Regions from separate parts of the Peribacillus asahii genome, predicted to be linked through region 1. Evidence: riboswitches for the same ligand, from Rfam matches in the RefSeq annotation. Region 1 holds a riboswitch; the other holds the start of a gene.
What was found. Region 1 has a riboswitch for FMN ahead of ribE (riboflavin synthase). Riboswitches for the same ligand answer to the same signal wherever they lie in the genome.
Positions count from the first base shown of each region.

Region 1 (4,434 bases):
GCTGTCCCCAGTTTATGGAACAACCTCTCCTAACCCTATGTTATCCGATTAATTTACCCAAGTTAGCCATTTCAATAGCCGAAATAGCAGAATCATATCCTTTGTTTCCAGCTTTTGTACCAGCACGCTCAATTGCTTGTTCAATATTTTCCGTTGTAACTACGCCAAAAATAACAGGAACTCCTGTATCTAACGTCACTCTCGCCATTCCTTTTGCTGATTCATTACATACATAATCGTAATGAGTTGTTGCACCGCGGATTACTGTTCCAAGCCCAATGATGGCATCATATTTTCCTGTTTCAACAAGCTTCTTTGCGATTAAAGGAATTTCAAAAGCTCCCGGTACCCAAGCTACATCGATGTCTGCTTCTTCTACACCGTGACGCTTCAAGCCGTCAAGCGCTCCGTCCAATAACTTACTCACAATAAATTCATTAAATCTTCCAACTACTATACCAATTTTTAATCCTGTTCCAATTAACTGTGCTTCAAAATGTTGTCCCATTTTCGTTCCCCCTAATATAATTCAGTATGATTTAGTTCACTTCAGCTGTTACACGTGAAGCTTGTTGTTTACGATAACGAATTAAATCTGCAATCGTGATAAATTTTAATTGAAATTCTTCTGCAACTTTGACTAAGTCAGGCACTCGTGCCATCGTACCGTCCTCTTTCATAATTTCACAAATCACTCCAGCTGGAGCTGCTCCACATAATTTAGCTAAGTCGACCGCAGCCTCTGTATGGCCTGCTCTTTGCAGCACACCGCCCGCCTTTGCTACAATTGGAAAAGTATGACCAGGGCGTTTAAAATCCTCGGCTACAGCCTCATCATCTAGAAGAGCATTTACTGTAATCGAACGATCAAAAGCACTAATGCCAGTTGAATTACTTCTATGATCAACACTTACTGTAAAAGCCGTACCATGTGGATCGGTATTTACCTCAACCATCGGATGTAAATTTAACTTTTGTGCGCGTTCTTCAGTAATCGCTGTGCAAACAAGACCTCTTCCATATGTAGCCATGAAATTAATCGCTTCCGGGGTTGCTTTTTCCGCTAGAACAATAAAATCCCCTTCGTTTTCACGATTTTCATCATCCACCACAATAATTGGTTTTCCTGCTTTTAAATCTGCTAATGCCTCTTCAATCGTATTAAACACTCTACTCACCTCTTAGTAAAATCCATTTTCAGCTAAAAAACTTTTGGTTAATGATTGTTTTGGTTTATTTGTCTGTAGGTGCTGCACGATATATTTACCAATCATATCATTTTCGATATTAACAATATCCCCTACACCTTTCTGTCCGATAATCGTGTCTTGAAACGTTAACGGAATTAATGAAACTGTTAATAGGTTGCCCTGAATATCAAAAATAGTTAAGCTCGTTCCATCAATAGCTACAGAACCTCTTGGGATACAATATTGACTCAAGCCTTCTTGAAGCTCGATTGTGAAGTACACGGCATTTTCTTTCGGTTGTTTTTTAATAATCGTCCCTGTCCCATCAATATGTCCTGAAACAAAATGACCACCGAATCTGCCTTGTGCACTCATTGCTCTTTCTAAATTGATAGGAGAACCAGGTTTTAATAATTGGATAGACGATGCTTTTACCGTTTCTGGCATTACATCAACAGTAAATGTATTAGTTGTAAAAGAAGTAACGGTTAAACAAACACCATTTACTGCAATACTGTCTCCAAGATGAACATCTTCCACAATTTTCTCTGAAGAAATCGTTATCTCCATGCTCTGCTTGCCTTTCTTTAACGATTGAACAACACCGATGTCTTCAATAATTCCAGTAAACATGTCTTCACCTCTTTTGCCGAAAAATAAAAACCCCATAGAGATACCTACAGGGTTTGCGGGAGTATATGGTGAAAAAAATGTATACTTAAATAAACCTTTAACTTCGAGTTCTCAAAATTTAAAGGATACACTCATACATTTTAAAAAATTCCACACGTCCTTCTCCCATCCAGACTTTACTGTCGGCTTTGGAATCTCACCAAATCCTGCCTTAAAAAGGCTCGCGGGCTTAGAATTGCTTCATCACCGCCGGTTGGGATTTACACCCGACCCCGAAGGACAAACTATTTATAACTTACAGTTAGTTTATCACGATAAAGTTATATTGTAAATTACTTACTCTCAATCTCATAACTGCTAAAAGCGGAAGAAGAATAAATTCGCCTTCCGCTTGTATGGTTCACTTATTTTGCATCTACAATCTGTCCAGCATAAAACTCTTTTTTTTGTAGAGAAAGCTCCAGTTCACGAGCAATCTTCTTTAATTCACGCTCTTCTCGTTCCGTAACAATTGACATCACTGTTCCATCTGCGCCCGCGCGGCCTGTTCGACCAGAGCGATGTACATACTGATCTATGCTATTTGCTAAATCAACATGAATGACCGTCGTTAATCCTTTAATATCTAAACCGCGGGCCGCTACATCTGTCGCTAAAAGCAGTGGATGTTTGCCTGATTTCAATTTACGTAAAGCTTTTTCACGATCTACTTTGTTAGATTCTCCATGAAGCAGCCCCACTTCAACCTCTTTATATTTTAGCTTTTCTCCAATAACATTGAGCTCTCCGATATCATTGATAAAGGCTAGCCCTTTCATACCCTCTAAGCGAGAAATTTTCTCTAAAATTTTGAACTTATCACGTTTTTCTACAACAAAGTACATGTGATCTACTTTCGATTGCATTTTCTCACTTTTATCGACTTTAATCGTAACAGGCTCATTCATAAAGGCACGGGCTGCTTGTTCTATTTCTTGTGGTAATGTTGCCGAAAACATCATCACTTGGCGATCTTTTAACGTTGTCTTCACAATATTACGGATTGTTGTAAGATGCTCTGGAACAAGCAATTGATCTCCTTCGTCTAACACGATCGTTTTCACTTCATGCATTTTTAACTTCTTTTGAGTAATAAGTTCCTGTATACGTCCTGGTGTCCCAGCAATAATTTGAGGGCGTTTTTTTAGTTTTTCTAATTGACGCTTCACATTTGCGCCTCCAATAAATGCCGCACCATTAATACTGCTGCCTTGTGACCAAATACGAACCTCTTCATTAATCTGCATCACAAGCTCACGAGAGGAAGCCAGAATAAGAGCTTGTGGGGATGATTGATCAGGGTCTATTTTTTCAAGTAACGGAAGTAAATAAGCAAGTGTCTTTCCTGTTCCCGTTGGTGATTCAGCGATTACATCTTTTCCTTCCATAATTTGCGGAATAGCTTTCAGTTGAATGGGAGTTGCTTGGGCAAAGCCCGATTTATTCCAAGCTTGCTGGATAAATGGTTTCATCTTTTCAAGTAATGCAGGTGTATTGCTCATTTTCTTCTCCTTTTATCTAAAAAAATCAATTACCTAGTTTATAGTACCACTTGTTCCTTTGCTAGTGGAATCCGAATCGTTACTAACGTTCCCTTGTTTTTTTCACTTTTAAAGAAAATCTCTCCATGGTGCCTATGAATAATCTTTTGACATACAGCCAGCCCAATACCTGTACCTTTTTCTTTTGTTGAATAAAAAAGCTGACCAATCCGTTGTAATCGTTCAGGCTCCATCCCAATCCCATTATCCTGAACCGTTAAAACAGCTGTATCTTTTTCTATTCTTAACACAACGTTAATCTTCCCATGTTCTGTAATTGCTTCAATGCTATTTTTAATAATATTAATTAATACCTGCTTCATCTGCGATTCATCAGCCATAATAAGAACAGGCCGTGGAACTTCTTCATAGCACAACTCAACATTATCAAGATTTGTTTGTGCTGTCATCAGTGTAAATACTTGTCGAATACTTTCTCTTACATCAATTTTTTTATAAGTGACTTCTTGCGTTTTCCCTAAAATCAATAGTTCACTTGAAATGGTATTAATACGTTCGACCTCTTGCAAAATAATATCTAGATGCTCATCATTCAATTCTCTCGTATATTGCATCAACTGAATAAAGCCTTTTAAAGAGGTAAGCGGGTTACGGATTTCATGAGCAACCGCTGCAGCTAAATGACCTATTACAGATGTTCTTTCTGACATAATCAATAGCTCTTCTTCTCTGCGAAGACCCGTAACATCTCTGGCAATTGCATAAACGCCAATAACATCTCCTTGGATAATAATAGGGACAAAAGAACAACGCGTAAATTTAATCTCTCCCTTTGCATCTCGAATCGCTGTTTCAAAATCCAAAGCCTCTTTATTAGTTGCTCGTCTATAACAATGAATCACTTTACCAAGGTCCTCACTATTGATGAGCATACTCGCTGAATGTTTATTTAATCCTTCTAGATCATATCCAAATAAAGCCTTTGCTTGCGGATTCATTGAAATAACTTTCCCTTTAAGATTCAACTCTAGAACAGCATCAATATTATACATGAACAAAGATTGGTATTG
Region 1 covers NZ_CP026095.1:597,356-601,789, reverse strand. Annotated here, with positions in the region: gene ribH (6,7-dimethyl-8-ribityllumazine synthase) at 41-508, opposite strand; partial or broken gene ribB (3,4-dihydroxy-2-butanone-4-phosphate synthase) at 546-1,169, opposite strand; gene ribE (riboflavin synthase) at 1,182-1,823, opposite strand; FMN riboswitch at 1,977-2,107, opposite strand; gene BAOM_RS03015 (DEAD/DEAH box helicase) at 2,228-3,364, opposite strand; gene BAOM_RS03010 (ATP-binding protein) at 3,403-4,434, opposite strand, start outside.

Region 2 (4,434 bases), 2.1 Mb from region 1:
CCTCATCAATAACAAATAACCCGATTTCAATTTGTTGAATCGCCCCGATTACATAATCTAACGCCAGCATTTCAGGTGATATAAAAATAAATCGAAACGAAGATAATTGACTAAGTGCCTCCTTCTTTTGCTGAAGGGTTAAAAAAGAGTTAAATGTTAATACCCTTTTCTCGCCTCTCACTTTGAGCTGTTCCGCTTGATCTTGCATTAAAGATAATAATGGCGAGACAATTAATGTCGGTTTCTTTAAGGCATAAGTAGGCAATTGATAGCATAAAGATTTACCTGTACCCGTTGGCAGCATGGCCAATAGATGTTGTCCTGCTAATAAGGAAGAAATCACTTCCTTCTGCCCTGGCCGAAATTCAGTAAATCCAAAGTAGTGTTCCAGTATTTCTTCCAAAGAATTCACAATTCGTCACCCGCTTTCGCTAATACAAGCCGAATTTGAAAAAAGCTAATAGCTTCATCTGCTAACGATTGCCTAATAGCCTTTAGCTGTTTTGTTTGAAGCTTCTTCATTACCTGCAGTATTTTCTCTTCCACAGCACTCGTCACATATTCATGAATCGGAAATTGTTTATCCACTAATACAATTTCAACGAGATGGTCTTCAATTGTATTAACCTTCAAGCGACGAATGTTCGCAATTTCAGTTAGCGTTCGACCTGCTTGAATAAACTGTAGCGTCGTTTGTGTAGACTGCGTTAAACGGGACTGCTGTAAATCTCCTATAAGAGAAGATAAAAGGCGATATTGCGTAAATGTTTTCTCTATTTCATAAAACATCCAGTGCAGGGATTCTAGAAATACATAACGCACATACCACTCATCAAGCTGCATCGTTTTTGAAATTTGGTCAAAAGTCTGTCCTACCCGATTTATACCTGTTAATTTTCTAACAAAAATCGTTTGATGCCTATCACTTTGTCTCTCCAATAAATCGGTTAACTCTTCATACAAATGCTGAGCCATCAACTCTCGATTTTGACGATTCTTTTGTAAAAATTGTTTTACGGATTGTTGAATTTTAGTATGCCGTTGAATCGGATAAAACTTGGTTTCATTGTGAACAATATGGGAGAGCGTTTGAATTAACAAATTCAATCTGCCCCAAAAAACAGGAGCCACATTTTGATACTTCCATCCATTTAATCGAGTTGGGATTGGTTCACATTGAGCAAGCTCTTCCTCTCCACTTTGTGTAATAATAAAAACATCTGATTTTTCCTTAGCTGTAATCCAACCATGTTCAACAAGATTTTGGATGGTATCAACCAGCTGTTTTCGAGTAAAGTGAGGAATTGTTCCAAAAACATTAGTCAAACGAAATAAATGAGCATCTTGAATAGTTTGTGAAGATTTTTTTCCTTGCAACATATGATAAATGGCATAAATGGATCGCTCACCTTGAAATTTTTTGATTGTATGGAGGATGATAACTTGCAAATAATTTGCCAAATGTACACTCACACCCTTTGTTTTCCCTAATGATGCTTTCATTGTAACAAAGATGGAGATAAAGTGTATTTCTAATCCTCCAAATAAGACAAATTTTGTTCTTTTTTAGCAAATAAAAAGTACATGATATTTCATTTGTTGGTTATTCGTATACCATGAGGAATTTTTTAGCTAGATTTCCTATTGAAAAATGCGGAATTCAGCCGTACAATAGGAATAAGGTGAAACTATGTGAATAAATAACTCATGTTATTATCCAATTAGGAGGAGTTTTATATATGGCAAAATTTACAATCGTCGATAAAGATACATGCATCGCATGTGGCGCATGCGGCGCAGCTGCCCCAGATATTTATGATTACGATGATGAAGGCATTGCTTTCGTAACTTTAGATGATAACCAAGGAACAGTTGAAGTTCCAGATGTTTTACTAGATGATATGATGGATGCATTTGAAGGCTGCCCAACAGATTCTATTAAAGTGGCTGATGAAGCATTTGACGGCGATGCACTAAAATTCGAATAAAAGAACAAGCCATTTCCCTACACAGAAATGGCTTTTTTTTAACTTTGCTAATCGAACGATTCGAGATTCACTTCATGCAAAACTATCGTTCCCATCCATCTTTTAGCATATCCTTACCCCATACTATTTAGTCAAATTAGACAAAAAAAATCGAACGGTAAACGTTCGATTTTTTTCTTCATATATTTTTATATAAGGCTTGTTTATTAAGCCACGTTTGCATTTTAGCAAAAATCAACATAAACACAACTGTAATCAATATACCTTTTATAAGGTTAAATGGCAAAATAGCAGTCGTGACAAATGTTCGAGCCTCTGAACCAGACATCGCCTCTGCTCCTAAGAAAAATGTATAGGCAGGTAAGAAGATATAATAATTTAAAACACTCATCAACACAGCCATTGAAATCGTTCCAGCAAATAACCCAAAAGTCATTCCTCTTACAGAACGAATTTTTTTATATACATAGTAGGTTGGTAAAACAAATAAAATCCCTGCTGTAAAGTTCGCAATATGTCCGACTGGAATCGCTGTTAAACTTCCTGTCATAATCGCATCTAACAAGTTTTTAACAAATTCTACTAGTATTCCTGCTCCAGGACCAAAGATTATCGCAGCAATTAAAGCGGGAATATCACTAAAATCCACATTCAAAAAAACTGGGAACCCCGGAAACGGAAAGTTCAGGAGCATCAAAACATAAGAGACGCTCGTAAGCATTGCTAAAGTCACTAACTTTTGTACCTTCATCATTCTCTCTCCTTCTTTTTCTAATCTACTCCGAAAAAGAGGACAAGTTCTGTTAAACGGTTTGTGTCCAATAAAAAACCCTTTAATTCCGATGGAATTAAAAGGAGAAATTAAAGGATTCGACAAACACACGCTCAATATATCATCTTTTGAACGTCTACAAGAACCTCCATCTTCTCCCATCCAGACTATACTGTCGGCTTTGGAATCTCACCAAATCCTGCCTTAACCAAGGCTCGCGGGCTGAGAAGGAATCTCCTTCATCACCGCCGGTGGGGAATCACACCCCGCCCCGAAGATAGACCTATAAAATTATTATACTACTACGCATTTATTATATCTGTTTTTTCTTTATTTGAATAGCTTTTTTCTAAAATTAACCAGGTTAAAAAATTTCCCTTACATAATCAAAAAAGAATGAGCCTTCTCTCTTCATTATAATAGAAATACAATATTTAACAATCAAACATTATTCGTTTATGTGAAATGATAACGCAAACAAAAAATGTTTTTTGAATAAAAATGTCATAAAATACGTATAATTATATATCTCACATTACATTTATTCGCTTTTTATACTCCCTTGCCTAATCCCCATAACATTGACAGTTATCCGTTCCGATTGTAAAATTAACTGAAGTTTAAGATAATTTTTTCTAGGAAGGTGTTCATGACGTGTATCGCATTTTAGTAGCAGATGCCATCAAACCTGAAGGATTAGGACCCCTATTAGAAGCAACCCACATTGAACTTATTCAAAAAACCGTCGGCGAAGCAGAGAAGCAGCTTGACCAAATTGATGCAATTCTAGTTCGAAGTGCAACAAAAGTAACCGAAGAATTAATGGAACGCATGCCGCAATTAAAGATTATTGCACGTGCAGGGGTTGGTGTTGATAACATTGACATTCCAGCCGCAACCAAACGTGGAATTGTTGTTGTAAATGCTCCAGATGGAAATACCATTTCTACATGTGAGCATACATTTGCAATGATGTCTTCTCTTGTCCGTCACATCCCACAAGCATTTACTTCTTTAAAGGCTGGAGAATGGAAACGTTCTTCTTTCACAGGTATTGAACTCCGCGGAAAAACACTTGGTATTGTTGGATTCGGTCGTATCGGTGGAGAACTCGCAAAGCGTGCAAAAGCATTCGGAATGGAAGTTGTTGTATTTGATCCATTCTTAACAACTGACCGTGCTAAGAAGATGGCCGTTACAGTCCTACCGTTAGCAGAACTATTACCTAAAGCCGATATTATTACGGTGCATACCCCCTTAACAAATGAAACAAGAGGTTTAATCAATGAGGAAAACTTAAAAACTTGTAAAAAAGGCGTATATTTCTTAAATTGCGCTCGTGGTGGAATCATCGATGAAGATGATTTATATGAAGCAATTATCGAAGGACAAGTAGCCGGAGCAGCACTTGACGTCTTCGTTGAAGAGCCGCCGCATGGCCACAAATTATTAGAGCTTGATCAAGTGATTGCAACACCCCATTTAGGTGCTTCAACAAAAGAAGCTCAATTAAATGTAGCTGTTCAAGTCGCTCAAGAAGTTCTGACTTATCTGAATGGAAATCCTGTTTCTAATTCTATTAACTTGCCCGCTATTTCAAAAGAAGTATTTGATAAAGTTCAACCATTCTATCAACTTGTACAACATATAGGTATGATTGCTTCTCAACTCATC
Region 2 covers NZ_CP026095.1:3,331,954-3,336,387, forward strand. Annotated here, with positions in the region: gene BAOM_RS16420 (RecQ family ATP-dependent DNA helicase) at 1-412, opposite strand, end outside; gene BAOM_RS16425 (YpbB family protein) at 409-1,461, opposite strand; gene BAOM_RS16430 (ferredoxin) at 1,740-1,988, shown strand; gene BAOM_RS16435 (ECF transporter S component) at 2,167-2,742, opposite strand; FMN riboswitch at 2,907-3,043, opposite strand; gene serA (phosphoglycerate dehydrogenase) at 3,415-4,434, shown strand, end outside.
Region 2: it holds a riboswitch for FMN, as region 1 does, so the genes downstream of both, BAOM_RS16435 (ECF transporter S component) here and ribE (riboflavin synthase) in region 1, are expected to answer to the same signal.